DNA from 4 places in the Paenibacillus sp. 203 genome. Region 1 is predicted to be linked to each of the others. Evidence: riboswitches for the same ligand, from Rfam matches in the RefSeq annotation. Region 1 holds a riboswitch; each other region holds the start of a gene.
What was found. A riboswitch is a leader RNA that binds a small molecule or an ion and turns the genes downstream of it on or off. The one in region 1 is predicted to bind thiamine pyrophosphate.
Positions count from the first base shown of each region.

Region 2: it holds a riboswitch for thiamine pyrophosphate, as region 1 does, so the genes downstream of both, WA407_RS08120 (thiamine phosphate synthase) here and thiC (phosphomethylpyrimidine synthase ThiC) in region 1, are expected to answer to the same signal.
Region 3: it holds a riboswitch for thiamine pyrophosphate, as region 1 does, so the genes downstream of both, tenA (thiaminase II) here and thiC (phosphomethylpyrimidine synthase ThiC) in region 1, are expected to answer to the same signal.
Region 4: it holds a riboswitch for thiamine pyrophosphate, as region 1 does, so the genes downstream of both, WA407_RS17145 (ABC transporter substrate-binding protein) here and thiC (phosphomethylpyrimidine synthase ThiC) in region 1, are expected to answer to the same signal.

Region 1 covers NZ_JAXCHD010000017.1:41,757-46,488, reverse strand. Annotated here, with positions in the region: gene WA407_RS24675 (alpha/beta hydrolase) at 1-485, opposite strand, end outside; gene WA407_RS24670 (IclR family transcriptional regulator) at 784-1,527, shown strand; TPP riboswitch at 1,683-1,795, shown strand; gene thiC (phosphomethylpyrimidine synthase ThiC) at 1,981-3,825, shown strand; gene WA407_RS24660 (hypothetical protein) at 3,950-4,102, opposite strand; gene WA407_RS24655 (YitT family protein) at 4,611-4,732, shown strand, end outside.
Region 2 covers NZ_JAXCHD010000003.1:368,105-372,836, reverse strand. Annotated here, with positions in the region: gene WA407_RS08140 (ThiF family adenylyltransferase) at 1-539, opposite strand, end outside; gene WA407_RS08135 (thiazole synthase) at 536-1,303, opposite strand; gene thiS (sulfur carrier protein ThiS) at 1,306-1,509, opposite strand; gene thiO (glycine oxidase ThiO) at 1,506-2,654, opposite strand; gene WA407_RS08120 (thiamine phosphate synthase) at 2,719-3,312, opposite strand; TPP riboswitch at 3,577-3,685, opposite strand; gene WA407_RS08115 (ABC-F family ATP-binding cassette domain-containing protein) at 3,779-4,732, opposite strand, start outside.
Region 3 covers NZ_JAXCHD010000006.1:319,357-324,088, reverse strand. Annotated here, with positions in the region: gene WA407_RS16500 (glycosyltransferase) at 1-324, opposite strand, end outside; gene WA407_RS16495 (NAD-dependent malic enzyme) at 722-2,443, shown strand; TPP riboswitch at 2,536-2,638, shown strand; gene tenA (thiaminase II) at 2,777-3,466, shown strand; gene thiM (hydroxyethylthiazole kinase) at 3,541-4,383, shown strand; gene thiD (bifunctional hydroxymethylpyrimidine kinase/phosphomethylpyrimidine kinase) at 4,380-4,732, shown strand, end outside.
Region 4 covers NZ_JAXCHD010000007.1:58,908-63,639, forward strand. Annotated here, with positions in the region: gene WA407_RS17135 (ABC transporter permease) at 1-376, opposite strand, end outside; gene WA407_RS17140 (MTH1187 family thiamine-binding protein) at 373-666, opposite strand; gene WA407_RS17145 (ABC transporter substrate-binding protein) at 1,052-2,095, opposite strand; TPP riboswitch at 2,287-2,396, opposite strand; gene WA407_RS17150 (pyridoxamine 5'-phosphate oxidase family protein) at 2,667-3,101, shown strand; gene WA407_RS17155 (bifunctional 2',3'-cyclic-nucleotide 2'-phosphodiesterase/3'-nucleotidase) at 3,322-4,732, shown strand, end outside.

The sequences.
Region 1 (4,732 bases):
GATTCTGCTTTGCCTCCGGTTGCGACTGCTTTGCTGTTTTGTGACGCAAATCCATAATCGAACATGACCACATTAAAGTTCAAACTGTGGGCATAATGCGCCAGATCATACATGGGAATCCAGCTTTCTTCGCGGTTAGCCCCATAACCATGGCTGAAAATAATCGTTTTCCGCGATTGATCCGCCGGGATATACCAGCCTTGTACCATGCGGCTACCATCCTTGGCAGGGAAGCTGACTTCCTCATAAGGCATGCTTTTGGCCTGCATCGGATTAGAGTACAGTGGTGCAACGGTGGGATTCGTAAGTACCCATGCGATGTAAGCATGCAAGGCAATAAAACAAAACAACAGAAAAAAGACGACCGACAGCAGCAGAGCTATCACAACGTGCTTGAACCGCAGCAGACGGGGATTAAAGAGTGGGGTGGACGGCTCCTGAACAGCGGTCTGTAGCTGAGCGTTGCGCTGGGATGTCGAAATCATGTAAGAGCCTCCTTATATAAAATTGATCTTCGTTTCATAGAATATAGGTATAATTCCACTTGAAAATAGTAGTGTAGATCCGTATAGATACCTATTATCGTATGATGGGGATTATCCAAAGTCAACGCCTGAACCGGAAAAGTAAAAATGATGCAAAGAATTGTCGATGTTTGTTCTCGTTCTGTAATATGGTTGTCACAAAAACATCGGTTTACAGTAGCCGCGACTATTCTATATAATTTATGTAACCATGTTTCATAGTGTGAAACGAATATGGATACAAGAGGAGCGGTTCACGATGGAAGACCGTAAATTAACCGTTCGCGCTGTAGAGCGTGCACTTGATATACTGCTGTGTTTTACCGCAAATTCGGATCTTGGCCTGACGGAGATTGCCTCCAAAATTGGTCTACATAAAAGCACGGTTCATCGGCTGCTGACTACGTTGGAGGATCGGGGCTTTGTCGTTCGGAATGCCGAAACGGAAAAATATCGACTTGGCTTCCGCATTTGGGAGCTATCCACGCATTTGTCCCAAAGTGACGAGCCGGCGGTGCTGTTACAACCTGCAATGGAAGGACTACGTGACCGTCTGGGGGAGACGGTCAGCTTGTACTTACGGGACGGCAGTATGCGTATTCGCATACAAGCCGTGCAGAGCAATCAGGCGATCCGCAGGGTCGCGCCTGTAGGTGCGCGTATGCCGCTGGCTGTAGGGGCCTCCAGCAAGGTGCTGGCGGCCTTTATGCCGCCGCAGGAGCTGGAAGCCCTGCTAAGCGGGGATGAATGGCCGCCCTCAGTAGACCCGGAGGTCTATAAAGCCCAGCTGCAGGACATTCGCGAGAAGGGCTATGCGACCAGCTATGAAGAACGGGAGCCAGGGGCTGCTGCTGTGGCAGCGCCAATTGTGAACCGGAAGGGACAGGTCACTGCGGCTTTATCTGTATCCGGCCCGGTCAGTCGACTTGCACCCGAGACGCTACATGACTTTGCTCCGATTTTGATCGAAGCGGCGAAGGAAATGGGGCTTATGCTTCCGTAACAAGAATGAACACAGTTGAAGCAAGCAGAGTGATTTGATAGGGAGTGTCTTCTTGGTAAAAGGGTACCTAGAAGGGTTGCCAAAGCCATAAATTTGAAGTAGTCTGGTAAGGAAGGCGGATGTCTGTTATATCCGCCTCATGTGAATAGAAGTATCACAGTTACTGGGGGAGCCTGTAATGCCGGGCTGAGATGGAATCGTGCAAGATTCCGGACCCTTTGCACCTGATCTGGATCATACCAGCGTAGGGAAGTAATCGGCCATTGAAATGTATACGCGGCTGCTGTCTTCAGTGGCGCATTGGAATGGATATTCCATATGCGCACTGTCTGGACAGCTGCCTCGTTAGATTAGCCGGTTCCCTGGGGAACCGGCTTTTTTGCATAGATCAGCGCCACCCTGGGAATGGTTCCGGATCGGTGTGTCATTTCATCGAAACGGGAGGAATGGACAATGAAACCGACAGAAGCAGAAGGAACAAAAGGAACAGAATTGAAATCAGCAGAAGTAAGATTGGTAGGAACAAAAGAAGTTGAGGTAGAGAAGACAAACGGGGAGCAAGCCAGTGGGGTAACGCCCTTTCCAGGAAGCCGTAAGGTATATATTCAAGGCTCGCGGCCGGACATTGCCGTGCCAGAGCGCGAAATTGCTCTTCATCCTACACATACGCCGCAGGGCACGGAGCATCATGAGCCATTGCGTGTATATGATACAAGCGGTCCCATGACCGACAAAGCCTATCAGGTCGATATCCGTCAGGGCCTGCCTCCATTACGGCGAGCTTGGGCACTGGAACGGGGCGATGTGGAGGCTTACGAGGGACGCGCCGTCAAGCCGGAGGATAATGGACTGAAACCTGGCTCCAAACGGGAGACAGTGGAATTTCCCGGCGTGACCAATCGTCCGCTTCGTGCTTCGCAAGGGCGTACAGTGACGCAAATGCATTATGCGCGGCAAGGGATCATTACGCCCGAAATGGAATTTGCGGCGATCCGCGAAGGGGTCGAGCCTGAGTTTGTACGGCAGGAATTGGCGGCTGGACGAGCCATTTTGCCTTCGAATATCAATCACCCGGAAAGTGAGCCAATGGTCATTGGGCGTCATTTTCACGTGAAGATCAATGCGAACATTGGTAATTCTGCGGTTACCTCCTCCATCGAGGAGGAAGTGGAGAAAATGACTTGGGCGGTGCGTTGGGGCTCGGATACGGTTATGGACCTGTCCACAGGCCGTAATATCCATACAACACGTGAATGGATCATTCGGAATTCTCCTGTACCGATTGGGACTGTGCCGCTGTATCAGGCACTTGAAAAGGTGAACGGTGAAGCAGAAGCGCTGACGTGGGAGTTGTATCGCGATACGCTGATTGAGCAGGCGGAGCAGGGAGTGGACTATTTTACAATTCATGCGGGTGTATTGCTGCGGTATATTCCGATGACGGCGAATAGAATGACGGGAATTGTATCCCGAGGCGGGTCAATCATGGCAGCCTGGTGCCTTGCGCACCATCAGGAGAATTTTTTGTATACACATTTTGAAGAAATTTGCGAAATTATGAAAGCCTATGATGTGGCCTTTTCTCTCGGAGATGGTCTACGTCCAGGTAGTATCTATGATGCGAATGATGAAGCACAGTTTGCAGAGCTGGAAACGTTGGGCGAGCTAACGCAAATCGCATGGAAGCATGATGTTCAGGTCATGATTGAAGGGCCGGGACATGTCCCTATGCATAAAATCAAAGAGAATGTGGATTTACAAATGGAGATTTGTAAGGAAGCTCCTTTCTATACCTTGGGACCGCTCACGACGGATATTGCCCCCGGATATGATCATATTACCTCAGCCATCGGGGCGGCGATGATCGGTTGGTTCGGGACGTCCATGCTGTGCTATGTTACGCCTAAGGAGCATTTGGGTCTGCCCAATAAGGATGATGTCCGCGAGGGTGTCATTACCTACAAAATTGCGGCACATGCTGCCGATCTGGCGAAGGGGCATCCACGAGCGCAGCAGCGGGATGATGCTTTGTCCAAGGCGCGCTTTGAGTTCCGCTGGCGGGATCAGTTCAATCTGTCGCTTGATCCCGAGCGTGCCTTGTCCTACCATGATGAAACGCTACCGGCAGAGGGCGCCAAGGAAGCACATTTTTGCTCGATGTGCGGCCCTAAATTTTGTAGTATGCGTATCACTCAGGACATTCGCGCCTATGCAGCGGATAAGGGGCTGAACACCCAAGAAGCAGTAGCTGTCGGGATGCGTGAGAAGGCAGAGCAGTATCGGGATGGCGGTCAGTAAAACGAACGTGGAGTTTAGGAACGTATGAATTAAAAAAGCCGTGGTTCTCTACAGTCAATGTAGGAAACTACGGCTTTTTAGCTTCTTATGTAAAGTGGGATCATTCAACCGGATAAACGGCGCCTTATTTTTTACCCATTTTTTCATTCAAAATGTCCTGAAAGCTGAGCTTCTTCTCCGAGCTATCTTCTTTCTTCTGCATACTCACCGCGTTGGCACGTTGGTATTGGTGGTGAAAGGGCATCAGGGTGTGGACGGTTAAGTTCATTGTATTCATGTAGGTCATTCCTCCAATTCCATATTGTCAAATTCAGATTGAGTTGCTTAGGACGTCTGTATAGGACTATTTGTATGTACTTGATGTCGTAATACCGTGTAGGTTGCTTGGTAATGTTTCAATCATTATACCCACATTTTCTCAAAGTAAAACGCTTTTGACATAAAACAGGAAGATGGTCATATGTGTCCAAAATTTGGATTAGGAGGATGGTCATTTTAGGGGAAAATGTGCCTAGGTCTAAAACAAGGGCTAGAGGCCCGTTTTCTTAGTTTAGTAGTCGGGATTGTGTTTTTTTGTCGAATAACCTTGTAAAAGGAGGATTTTGCGGAATCCTCAAGTCAGGATTGAGGCAGTCTGGTGGCGAATTAAAGTGTCAAAGTTGTATTGACTTTATGTTTGGTAGTAGATACCATGAACTGGTTGTCAGCGTATTTTGGCAACAAGAGTCAGCCAATCCATCTGGCGATTCATCCTTTGAAATGTTAGAGAGAGGATTAGAGCATATATGAAAAAAAGTATTGCAGACATCGCATTTATTATTCTGGGAGCGTTTTTTTTCGCGCTAGCTGTTAATCTGTTTGTGATCCCGAATGAATTTGGCGAGGGGGGCGTTACAGGGGTCACGAT
Region 2 (4,732 bases), on a different contig from region 1:
AGACAAGGCGTTTGACCCGGTAAGATGGTATAGGTTACACCATAGCTGCCCACACATCCCCCATAAATCCAAGGTATCCGATGCTTGAGTGCCATGTCGTTCATAAGAAGTCGGGTATCGAAATTATCGGTTGCATCCATCATGAGATCTACCCCCAAGATCAACTCTTCCAGTTCTTCCACCCCAACATCCAGTACATGTGCATGTATAACCGTTTCCGAATTAATATCCTTTAATCTTCGCTGAGCAGCTACTGCTTTGGGATATCTTTGCGCAGCATCACTTTCCTGAAAAAGCTGCTGGCGCTGCAAATTGCTCCATTCCACATAATCCCGGTCTACGAGGCTCACTGTACCTACGCCCCCGCGAACGAGCGTTTCCGCAATACCTGTACCTAACGCTCCGACACCTATGATTAGTACGTGGGAAGAAGCAAGCCGGCGTTGTCCCGTCGGTCCAAAGGGCGCGAATCTTTCCTGTCTGGAATAACGGTCACTTGGATGTGTTTCTCCTGCATCGGATTTGTCAGTTACCTTCATGCCTGAACCATACCTTCTGTCGGACTGCTTGCTGAAGCGTAACGTTTTACAGGAATCATCCCCGCCTCAAAACCATATCTTCCAGCACGAACAGCCAGTTTCATGGCCTCGGCCATTTTTACTGGGTCCTTCGCTCCTGATACGGCTGTGTTCAACAAAACAGCATCTGCCCCTAACTGCATCGCCATTGCCGCGTCACCGGGTGAGCGAATACCCGCATCGACAATAACCGGAACCTCCGCCTGTTCAATAATTAGCCCTAATGAAAACGGATTGAGCAAACCATGTCCTGTACCAATCGGTGAAGCTCCAGGCATAACGGCGTGTACTCCAAGCTCTTGTAGCCTCTTTGCTAGAATCACATCGTCCGATATGTAGGGCAGCACGATAAAGCCTTCTTCTAACAGCTTATCACTAGCTTTCAACGTTTCAAAAGGGTCAGGGAGCAGTGTCTTGCTATCCCCAATGACTTCCACCTTAATCATATCGCACAGGCCGGAGGCTTTTGCCAATTGGGCAATACGAATCGCCTCCTCTGCTGTTGTAGCCCCTGCTGTGTTGGGAAGAAGTGTATACCGGCTCAAATCCAGCATATCGAGAAAATGCTGCTTATCCCGTTCCTCCAAGTTCAATCTCCGTACAGCAAACGTCAATATTTCCGTCTCAGCAGCCTCTACGGCTTGGGATTGGATATCCAGATCAGAGAATTTTCCTGTTCCCAACAACAACCTCGAGGTAAAAGATGCTTTTCCAATGGTTAACATAATCAACCGCCTCCCACAAAATGTACAATTTCTAGGCAATCTCCATCCTTCAGTACCGCTTCATCATGATCTTCACGGCTCAATATATGCCGATTCAGCTCCACCACTACGGTTTTCACCTTTACATCAAGCTCATGTAGCAATTGATTCACATGAGTGATTCGATTAGAAAAGGTCATGCTCTGGCCGTTAATCGTCAGCTTCATAAGCTTTTCTCCTTGAGGAGCTCCGAAGAAAAACTACTTATCCCAAGTTCTGCTGCACCAGCTCCATTAAGCATAGCTGCCATCGCACGCCCGGTAGCATCACTCAGCAGGACACCGTTGCGATAATGCCCAACCGCAGCAAATACGCCCTCGACCCCAGGAACAGTACCTATAAAAGGATGGCCTGATGCAGCCTGCGGACGTAAGCCCGCCCAAGCGCGTATAAAAGAAGCTTCACGGACGCACGGCAGCCAGGCAGAGGCACGTGCCAGCAACCCCTCCAAGCCTCCTACGGTCACTTCTTCGTCATATTGATGCGGAAGGCTCGTTGCCCCAATCCAAAGCTCGTTATTCTGTTTAGGCACGAGGTAAATATCATCAGCATAAATGGTGTATTCTAATGGGTGATCCTTCAAGGAGACCGCTACCGCTTCGCCCTTGACCGAATAAAGTGGATATTCAAATCCAACCTGCGCCAGTAATTTCATGCTATCCAAGCCTCCAGCAATAATGACCTGATCGCAGGAAAAAAAGCCGCTATCTGTTCGGACACCGCAAACTCGACCATCCTGTATGACCAGTTGCTCTGCCCGTGTACCAGACCATACCGTTGCTCCCAGCACCGCAGCAGCACCTGCATAAGCACGACAAAGCTGGACAGGAGCCACTTGTGTCTCCTTTGAACGATATATTGCTCCGATCGCTTGTTCATCCAAACCTGGAATTCGTCGGGCCAATTCCCTCGCATCCCACCAGATAGGACAATCATCCTCTCGCGTTTTAGCAGCTTTCCAGCGTTTTTGGCCTTCAGTTTCCGTACGGAAAGGGGTCACAAATCCTTCTGTACGGAATTCCACCGAAATACCCGACAAACGCTCCAGATCACAAACAAGCTCAGGGAATGCATCTCGACTTCTGCGAGCAAATCGTGCCAGCTCAGAGTCGGTGAACTCTTCACTTTCCGCTGCCAGCATTCCAACCGCTGCTCCTGAGGCTCCCTCACCCGGGATCAATCGTTCCAGCATGATCGTACTTCTTCCCTCCTTGGCCACATGATAAGCAATGGAACTGCCGATGACACCTCCACCTATGACCAAGCATTCAGCATGTCCTATCGCTCTTGCCTCTGTGTGTATCTTTAGCATTTGTTCCGTGTCTCCTCTCCATAAACCATTCTGCTTTCAGCTTGCCTCTACTCTCGTTTTCTCGCTACAAGCTGTGAACTACAAGATCTGCCATTCGCCTATATTCCATCGCAGCTGCAACGGGCGACTCAGCCTCCCATATACCAGACATCACCGCAATTCCGCTTGCTCCGGCCATATAAAGCTCCGGGATATGGTGCGGTTGTATGCCGCCCAGCGCGATCACCGGAATGTTCGACAGCCTGCAAATATGTTCAAGCTGAGCTAAACCCCGCGGTACAATACCGGGCTTACAATGGGTCTCATATACGTGACCATAAAGTACATAGTCTGCTCCTGCCTGCTCGGCAGTCTGCGCCTCCTCCAAGGAATGCACAGACACTCCACAGCGTGTACTCTTTGAAAGTAGGCTTTTCACATCCACAACAGGTAATCCATTAGCTGGTAGCTGGACGGTTCCAACCAAAGTAAGTAAAGCTACATCCACACGATCATTTACTACAATTTGTTGCAAAGGAACTTCCTGCTCCACCATGCTGCGAGTCAAAGAAAGCAATGCAGAGGCACCATTCTGTTTTAAACGTGCGTGTACATAATGAACATACGGACAAATCATAGCAGCCACTCGGGCGGCTTGTGCAAAAGTGCCCTTTTCCATCGAAATTGCGTGTAATTCGATTTTGTCTTCACCTCACATTGGATTAAAGGATCTAAGCTTAGCAGCCACGTCTACCAGCAGTAATGAAAGGGGATTGTATGTGAATCCGTCTACGGAAGCTCGAACAACTTAAAATGAACGAAACGCAAAAAAACCACTTCCCCAAGGAAGTGGTTTAACGAACGTCCAATAATCGAACGGACCATGATATCCGTATACGTGTATCGTCCCACGCACAAACAAAATAAAGATGGTGTTGCCTTGTTTGTACGGCGCTCACTTCCCTACGCTGGCATAACCCAGATCAGGTGCAAAGGGTCCGAAATCCATTTATTCCGTCTCAGCCGCATGGGCGGCTCCCCTAGTGTGACTATTTTATTGTATAAGCTAAAGATAGCTTAGCATATTTTCCTAATTCTGCAAACCCCACTTCGTGTGAAATATGCAGAACTGGATTTAACTGATTTTAGTTAACTTTACTTGACCACTCTTCCACATTCCACGTTTTGGTTACCCAATCCTCGTAAAAGTCCGGTTCGTGAGATACAAGCAATACCGTCCCTTTGTATTCCTTCAAGGCACGTTTCAGCTCATCCTTTGCTTTAACATCCAAGTGGTTGGTAGGCTCATCGAACAATACCCAGTTGCTTTCACGCATTAACAGTTTGCAAAGACGGACTTTAGCCTGTTCTCCACCACTAAGCGCAGATAGCGGACGTGTGATATGCTCATTTTTCAAACCGCAGCGCGCCAAATGCGCTCGTACTTCATGCTGGTTCAAATGCGGAAATTCATTCCACACATCGTCAATCGGTGTAATTTTCTCCGCCTTTACTTCCTGCTCAAAATAAGCGGGCTGCAAAAAATCACCTTGATAGGTTTTTCCACTGATTGGCGGAATTTTTCCCAATATGGTTTTGAGCAATGTCGATTTACCGACACCGTTGTAGCCAACAATTGCAATTTTTTCGCCACGTTCAATCGTCATGGACATTTTAGGCAAAAGGGCATGTGTATAACCAATCTCAAAATCAATACCCTCAAATACCGTCTTTCCGCTTGCACGTGCCTCTTTGAACTGAAAGGTTGGTTTTGCGGCTTCTTCAGGCTTATCAATACGTTCGATCCGATCAAGCTGCTTTTCACGGCTCTTTGCTCGGCCTGAGGTAGAAGCACGCGCTTTATTGCGCTGAATAAAATCTTCCTGTTTCTTTATAAAGTCCTGTTGCTTCTCATAAGCATCAATATGCTGAGCTTTGTTCAGATCCGCCATTTCAAGAAACTTTTCATAGTTAGCTGAATAACGGGTCATCTTGGCAAATTCAAGATGGTAAATAACATTAACGACCTGGTTCATAAACTCAGTATCATGTGAAATAAGGATAAAAGCATAGGGATAATCCTTCAAATAGCGCGTAAG
Region 3 (4,732 bases), on a different contig from region 1:
AAGCATTTCTTCGTTGTCATTGGCTTGCCAAAATAGCAGCCGCAAACGACCTACTCCGATGATTTGCACCATATGCTGATCACTGAACGGAAATGTTACATCCGTCACCAGTAACAATGGCATTTGCGGAAATTGGCTACGGATCTGATTGGCTTTCCGCACTGCCTGCCCCGGCTCCCTATAATCAATCAGGCAACAACATGCGTTCTCGTAGACTGAAGCTGCCTCCGTGTCCTCGCACTGTATATATTGGTAAAAACAAATCACATTGGGATAATCAATAGCCCTGTCGTTATCGCTAAAAATGGCTATAGGTCCCTGCACACAAACCTCTCCTTTTCCTCCGAATAGTTCTATTTTGTTGAAAAAGAATTAAGAATGTTTGCTTATAGGAGTTAAATTAATGTCCAAATACTTCATATTTCCTTAACAAAATAACTGACACTCCATGATATATATGGAGATAAGAGAAGAAAAACTAATTTTCATATTTGATAAAAACAGAGCATTTAGACCTGATTCATTAGAACCAAAATCATCAGGAATGGTTAGCGAATCTATATTGAAAGTTAGTTCTTTTATATCATTAGAAAGAAACAAATATGGTTATTTTGTCATAGATAAATGCAAGAATAAAACATATTTGCACGTCCATACTATGGACAACATGTCATCTTTCGTTATGAATAGTTATGAAAATGAAGAGAAGGAAGGTCTTTCTATGGAAGCATTTTATGTCAATCGCGATGGGTCATTATCTACTCCATTACGGGGAAAGGATGTGTTGGCAAATCCCCTTTTGAACAAAGGTGTCGCTTTTACAGAAGAAGAACGCAAAGAGCTGGGTTTGGAAGGAATCCTTCCTCCAACCGTCCTTTCATTGGAGAAACAGAGCGTACGGGCATATCAGCAGTTTCTGGCACAACCCACCATGCTGCGAAAAAATGCTTCTCTCAACGACCTTCACAACCGAAATGTCGTACTCTACTACCGGCTGCTAACCGATCATTTGAGTGAAATGCTGCCCGTAGTCTACACGCCGACCGTAGGAACCGCGATTCAAGAATATAGTCACGAGTACAACCGCCCTGGAGGCATATATTTGTCGATAGATAACCCGAACGGTATTGGACAAGCATTCCATAATTCTGGTTTGAGCGGCCATGATGTGGATCTGATCGTCGTGACAGATTCCGAAAGTATTTTAGGGATTGGTGACTGGGGCGTTGGGGGGATTAACATTGCTATCGGCAAACTTGCAGTGTATACGGCTGCGGCAGGCATTCATCCCGGGCGGGTGCTGCCAATTGTACTGGATGTAGGTACAAATAATGAAAAGCTGCTGAATGATCCACTGTACATCGGAAACCGCCATAAACGGGTTCGCGGAGAAGCCTATAACCAGTTTATTGATACTTTTATCAGCAAAACGTTAGCGCAATTCCCAAAGGCGCTTTTACATTGGGAAGACGTGGGTAGCGTAAATGCACGCCATATTATAGGAAAATACGGTCAAAGTATACTCACCTTCAACGATGATATACAAGGTACAGGAGCGGTGACCTTGGCTGCGATTCTTTCGGCGGTGGGTGTCACCAAGACTCCGCTGCTTGAACAAAAAATACTTGTTTTCGGCCCAGGGGCAGCAGGAATCGGTAATGCTGATCAAATTCGGGGTGCTATGATCGAGGACGGCCTTTCCGCAGAAGATTCATTCAAGTCCTTTTGGGCCTTTGATTATCGCGGGCTGTTAATGGAAGATATGGAAGACGTATTAGAGTATCAGAAACCGTATGTGCGCAATAAGGATGAAGTCAGTTCATGGACCCGGTCGGGTGACGGCAAAATACCACTGCTGGAGGTCATCCGTCAGGTGAAGCCTACGATATTGATTGGAACTTCCGGTGTAGCAGGTGCCTTTTCTGAAGAGATCATCAAGGAGATGGCGAAACATGTAGAACGCCCGATCATTATGCCCATGTCCAATCCTACAAACCTTGCAGAAGCAGTACCCGAGGATTTGATCCGATGGACCGATGGCAAAGCACTGATTGCAACCGGAAGTCCTTTTGAGCCCGTCACCTATAACGGTACGAAATTTGAGATTGGACAGGCGAACAATGCCTTTGTTTTTCCGGGACTGGGTCTGGGTGCGATTGTGGTTAAAGCCAAAAGGATTACCCCTGCGATGTTTACAGCGGCAGCAGTTGCTGTTGCCAATGGTGTAGATTCGAATACGCCTGGCGGTGCACTACTCCCTCATATCCGAAAATTACGCGAAGTTTCGTACGCTGTTGCGATTGCGGTTGCAAAAGCCGCGATACAGGATCAGGTAGCTCAGGCGCACATTTCAGATGTGGAACAAGCTATACGAGATGCAATGTGGAAACCGGAATATGCCAAGGTCAAAGCTGTGGAAAATGTAATTCATCACCCTCACTAAGCCCAAAACACCTAACTAGAGGAAATTTCATATTTTGCACACTATGTTTGACATAGCGTATGAACGTATGTACAGTAATAGTCAAAAGAATAGAAGTCCACTAGGGGAGCCGCTATGGCTGAGACAAGAACGTATCTTGGACCCTTTGAACCTGATCTAGTTCGTACTAGCGTAGGAAAGTGGAGCCTTCGTATATAAGGTTTCAAACGTTTTTTTGCGTATTGGGCCTATTGTTGAAGCCGCTCCCATTTTTCCGGGGCGGCTTTTTAGCGTTGTTCCGGAATTATATTCTTACAGGACTTCTTGCTCTTCAATTTGATGGAGGTGGGGAAATTGAGTTTTACACAAGAACTCCGTCGGCAGGCGGACGGCATTTTTCAAGCGATTTTTGAGCACCCCTTTGTGAGAGGTATTGCTGAAGGAAGTTTGACAAGGGGACAGCTGATTCACTATGTAAAACAGGACTTTGAATATTTGAACGCCTACATGCGGATATACGGCATCGCAATCTCCAAATGCACCAATCGGGAGGATATGGCTGTATTTAATGAACAAATCTCTTTTATTCTCCACAGCGAGGTTCATCCGCATCAAAATTTCTGTGCTGTCGCAGGGGTGACCTATGAAGAGTTGCAGGGATATCCGCTCGCTCCGTCGGCTCATCACTATATCCGTCACATGCTGACGGTTGCGCATGAGGGTAGCCTGGGCGAGATCTTGGCTGTGCTGCTGCCATGTATGTGGACGTATGCCGAGATTGGCCGCAGGCTGCTGGATGAAGTAAAGCCGGATGAGTCTCATCCGTTCTATGAATGGATTGGCTTCTATGGAGACCAGCTTGATGATACAACACTCAAGTTCCGAGAACGTGTAGATGCTTGGGCGGAAGACGCAACGGCTGCTGAGCGGGAGCGGATGATTGAGCATTTTATACTGAGCTGCCAGCTGGAATATAAGTTCTGGGATATGGCTTATAAGCAGGAAGAATGGCCGGTCCAAATGCAGGCAGCGATCTTGGAATAGTCAGCCTGGCGATTCGATGCGTGAAGTACGGTTAATGCCCTGTTGAACCACCAACTATAGAGAGGATAATCATTATGAGTACATGGGAAAAAAGTTATTCGGATCTCCTGACGAAGGTACAAAACAGCAAACCCCTCGTTCACAATATGACCAATGTGGTAGTCACCAACTTTACGGCCAACGGTCTGTATGCATTGGGCGCCTCCCCGGTGATGGCCTATGCACCCGAGGAAGTAGCAGATATGGCAAAAATAGCAGGCGCCGTCGTGTTAAACATCGGTACACTGAACCGCGAACTGGTGGATGCCATGATCATTGCTGGACAATCGGCGAATGCACACGGTGTTCCGGTGCTGCTAGATCCGGTCGGTGCGGGAGCAACGAGCTTTAGAACTGAATCGGCACTGCGAATCCTGAGTGAAGTCAAAATCTCATTGGTGCGGGGCAATGCAGCCGAAGTCGCACATCTTGTTGGAGAAGCGCGTGACATTAAAGGCGTAGATGCCGGTGACAGTGCTGACAGCGGCCATGTCGATCTGGCAATTCGGGCTGCTCGAATGCTCAATACGATGGTTGTCATTACTGGAAAAGAGGACGTCATCACCGATGGGGCCGAAGCACGAATGATTAGCGGCGGAGACGCGCTCCTCACGAAGGTAACCGGAGCAGGCTGTCTGCTGACCTCTGTGTTAGGTGCCTTTGCAGCTGTTGAACCTAACCTGCTGCTCGCAGGTACAGCAGGTTTGGCATTTTACGGTGCAGCAGCTTCTCGAGCCGCAACACGTACCGCAGAGCTGGGGCCCGGCAGCTTCCAGATTGCCTTTCTCGACGAGCTGGCCAAACTGCACACAGGTTCACTAGAAGGGCATGTCTCGATCCATGAAGCCGGAACAACAGCAGCAGGTGGTGCGCGATGACAGACGTTCGTGTACCCAGAGCGCTGACGATTGCTGGTTCGGACAGTGGCGGCGGGGCCGGAATTCAAGCTGATCTCAAAACCTTTCAAGAACTTGGCGTGTACGGCATGTCGGCTATTACGGCCATTACCGTACAGAATACCTTAGGGGTCCACGGCGTATATCCGCTACCAGAGGAAGCAACAGCGGAACAGATCGAAGCCGTAGGATTAGACCTTGGAGTGGATGCCCTGAAGACTGGCATGCTGTTTAATGCCGGCATCATCCGTCTTGTGAGCGAGCAGATCCGAAAGTTCGGCTGGAAAAAGGTCGTCGTCGATCCCGTGATGATTGCCAAGGGAGGCGCTGA
Region 4 (4,732 bases), on a different contig from region 1:
GCACGCCAAAACCAAACCATACCATGAGCAACGGACCGAGGGCGATAATCGGAATGTTTTGGCTAAGGATCAAGAGCGGGTATAGAGCAGATTTGAGAAAAGGAATCGTATGAAGAACGATGGCGATCAGCAGTCCCGTAGCTGTCCCTATAGCGAATCCCGCAAGTGTCAGACGAATTGTAGCCCATGTATGGGTGCCAAGCAACGCCGATTGCGCCATGCCCTCTTGTACGATTAGGGATGGAGCTGGCAGCAGCCAGGATTCAATATGTAAATAGGAAACCGCTCCTTGCCAAGCCGCTAAAAAGAAGAGGACCGCCACAAGGGGCGGCCATACGCTTTTCCACCAGGACGCGTTCTTGCCTTTCGGATTCATGGGCGATATTTCTCGGTCAGCTTGTTCATGCTGATGCCTTGTGGGTTATGTGCGATTTTGATCTGTGAAATGACGCTGGGACTACCCGCTTCCGTCAAAGCCTCGTGCATTTCTTTAACCACTTTCAGCAACTCGTCGAGCTCGCCCTCCATGGTCGTATCCAATGGGTTCACCTGATACTTGACGCCGGAGCGCTGAATGACCTCAATCGCCTTATCTACATACGGGTAAGAGTCCTCGTTATTAGGAGTTTTAGGGATTACTTGAATACTGAGCAGTGTGTTAGCCATGAAAATTCACCTGTCCTTTATTGTGGAGTTGTTTTGAGAAAATAGGGTGGTTTAAGGCGGGGAGACCGCTTCGCGTTTCATTTGATCTTACGATCGCTGCGCTTCTCCAGATTCAAATGAACCGCTACGCTGCCAACCGCCTTAAAAAGCACCTTATTTTTAAAGCTAGGTTGTAGCATTTTTATAAAAGCAAAACAAGCAAAAGAACGAAGTGGGCGGAATGGTGCTGTACAAGCGTTAGCGTTCGCCATTGTACCCAGATTTCAACCTCTGGATATTCATAAAAGAAATCTAGGTACAACAGCGATGGGAAGCACCATCCGGCTGCGTAGTGGCACTTCGTTCACTTCTCTAGTTCAGTCTTATTTAGCGTTTTAACAAATGATCAGCGCTTGGGCAAGAAGTCGTTTGTGAAGGCTTTATCCACTTCCAAAGGCTTGCTGAGCAGCTTGCGTTCGTACATCCAGTCCGAATAGTTTTGCCATACCTCCGCTTTTTGCACACCCCATTGCGCGGCATCGTCCTGATAACGCGGGCTTAGCCATTTTTGGCTGGCAAGTACCAGTTTTTTATCCAGCTCCGGTACAGCTTTGCTTAAGATGTCCGCGGCTTCTTCTGGATGGGCGATAGTGTATTCATAGCCTTGTGCGGTAGCGTCCATGAACGCTTTGACCAGTTCTGGATCATTTTTTATTGTCTGTTCGTTGCTCACAATTACAGGTGTATAGTAATCGAGGCTTTTGGAATAATCTTTTACATACAGCATATCCAATGGCTCACCTCGAAGCTGGGCCTCAATTCCGGTCCATGCGTAGAAAATCCAGGCAAAGTCGATATCCCGCTTCACGGCTGTAAAATAGTCTGCATTGCCCATGTTGACGATCTTCACTTTGCTCACATCGCCTTTGTCTGAATCCATGATGGATTTCATGACCGCTTCTTCTACGGGAGAGCCCCAACCGCCGTATTTTTTACCTTCAAAATCTTTCGGGCTCTTAATTCCGCGATCTACCGGGGCTGCGAAGCCTGAGGTATTATGCTGAATCACCGCAGCGATGGATACAAGCGGCACGCCTTGCGTACGAGCCTGTGTGACGCCTTCTTGGTAGCTGATACCAAAAGGTGCAGCATTAGAGGCAACCATTTGATCGGCTCCGCCTGAACCAGGTTGAATAATTTGGACATTCAGACCTGCTTTTTCGTAAAATCCTTTGTCCTTGGCAACATAGAGTCCCGTATGATTCGTATTGGGTGTCCAGTCGAGCACGACTTTAACATCTTTGAGCTCCTTTGCCGGAGTAGACGTTTGAGTGTTGGTAGCGGGAGCCGCTTCTTGGGATGTGGAGGGACTTCCACCGCAAGCGGTCAGGGTCAGGGCCATGAGCCACAGACTGATCAGTCCCAGGCTTAATATTTTCATGCGCTTCATCGTTGTGTTCTCTCCTTTAATTACCCGTTATCCATCCAATCAGACAGCTTATGTTCCCCATTTTCATAAAAATAACATCTGCCGGACGCGATCTTTCCAACAACTTAATCTTCAACAAAAAAAGCGCCCCGAGTTTCCGGGACGCTTGCGCTTGTATATACCAAAGTAAGGGATGGTCCTATGTAAAAAGGCACATCTTGCTTAAGCATTCCTACGCTGGCATTACCCAGATCAGGTTGTAAGGGTCAGTGTCTTGGGACACACTCTCAGCCGGCCGATTCCAGCACCCCTGGCATTGTATGGTTTAATGGGTTCATTTATTCGGGTTTACTACGACGATTATATGCCTTGAATGCGGGTCTGTCCAGCATGGAGGAAGAGATGACGGTTCATTTGCCGAACGACAGGGTACACTTTTACTGTGAGCTTTGATCTGAAAATGAGCATGCATCAATCCGATCTGATCGGGTCATGTTATTTTCAGAACAGCTGCGCAGGTAGGTTCAGATGGGCTGGTGCCCAATGGCATGGCCGTAAAGAATTCTAATTCGTGAAAAGGAGTTGTTGTACTGTGGGTAAAACGGAAACATTGGATCGTAGCCAACTAGAACAAGCCATTGTGAAGGCTTTGGATAACAACAAATTTTGCTCGTTAGGTACGGTAGAGGGTGGCAAACCGAAAGTACGCTATATGGCCCTTTTTAACGATGGAATGAACATTCATCTGGCGACAGATCGCAAAACGCATAAAGTGGATGAGCTAAAGGATAATCCGAATGCTTATCTGCTGCTGGGTTATGAAGTTGGCGGTACAAAGGAAGTCGTAGAAGTGGAGGCTACTGTCCAGATTACAGCTGATGAGGGGCTACGCAAACAAGTGTGGAACGATTCCTTGAAGGAATGGTTTTCCGGACCGGATGATCCCGATTATGTCATTCTGGACGTGAATCCGACTCGCATTGAGTATGTGGGTCAGCAAACGGAGCGCCAAGTGTGGAATAAATAATGAGAATATAAATGGATAAACCAGTGAATCTCCGAGTTTTTTAGGAGGTTTGCTGGTTTTTTATTTTTGAGAGAATTAATTATTTTTTCATAAATAATTTAAGTGAATGACTACTCTTTTGTCTGGCGTTGGATTAAAATAGAAATGGTGGGTTCAAGGCTTACATATATGTGCAAAAGTATGTATATGAGGCATACACCTTAATGAGGAGGGGTATATTTTGTTATTTCGTAAAAATTGGTTTAAAGGGTTTACAGCAACCGTTGTAGCTTGTAGCATGCTGGTGTTTTCAGCCGCTCCAACCTGGGCAGCTAGCAATTCTCGCGATAGCGCTACAGTGAATTTGCGGATCATGGAAACAACGGATATTCATGCATCCCTGATGAACTACGATTACTATTCGGACAAAGAAACCAACGAATATGGCCTGATTAGCACAGCCAGTTTGATCCAACAGGCGCGTAGTGAAACAAGAAACAGCATGCTGTTCGATAACGGTGATTTGTTACAGGGCAATCCATTAGGCGATTATATGGCCAGAAACAAAACCTATGAAAAAGAAGGCGGTGTCCATCCAGTCTACAAGATGATGAACTTGATGGGCTATGATGCGGCGACAGTGGGCAACCACGAATTCAACTATGGTCTCGATTTTCTGGAAAAATCGCTCAAGGGAGCCGATTTCCCTTACGTAAATGCGAATGTTTATGTTGATAAGGGGGGGCAAGCTACTAAAAATTATTTTACCCCTTATCAAATTCTTGATAAAACGGTAACGGATGAGAAAGGTGAAGAGCATACGCTCAGAGTGGGTGTCATCGGCTTGGTCACACCTCAAATTATGCAGTGGGATGAAGCCAATTTGAAGGATAAAGTCGTTACAAAGGATATTGTGGAAACGGCGAAAAAGTTTATTCCTCAAATGAAGACGGAAGGTGCTGACATTATTGTCGTGCTTGCGCACACAGGTTATGAGGATGTGCCGCAAACGCCAATGATGGAGAATGCCGTTAAATATTTAAGCCAGGTGGACGGAATTAACGCTATTCTGTTTGGGCATGCTCATAAATCTTTCCCTGGTCCTGATTTTAAAGAAATGAAGGGTGTAGATCTAGATAAAGGAACCATTAACGGCGTACCGGCCGTGGAAGCTTCCTCATGGGGCAAGGAGCTGGGTATTATTGACCTGAGCCTGGAAAAGAAAAACCGCGAGTGGAACGTAACAAACTCTCAGTCTGAAGTACGTCCGGTTGTGAATACCACTAACCAGGCTGTGCAGTTTACTCCTGACTACAAACTGACAGATTCGATCAAGGAAGAGCATCAAGGAACCTTGGATTATATTCGTCAACCTGTCGGAACAACGACTGCACCGATTACCAGCTATTTTGCATTAGTGCAGGACGACCCTTCCATTCAAATCGTGACGAATGCACAGAAATGGTATGTTCAAAACCATCTTAAAGGAACTGAATACGAAAAACTTCCAGTATTGTCGGCAGGCGCTCCATTCAAGGCCGGCGGTCGAAACGGAGCCGAGTATTACACCAACATTCCTGAAGGTACGGTAGCGATTAAAAACGTATCCGACCTGTATGTGTATCCGAACACGGTTCATGCTGTAGAAGTGA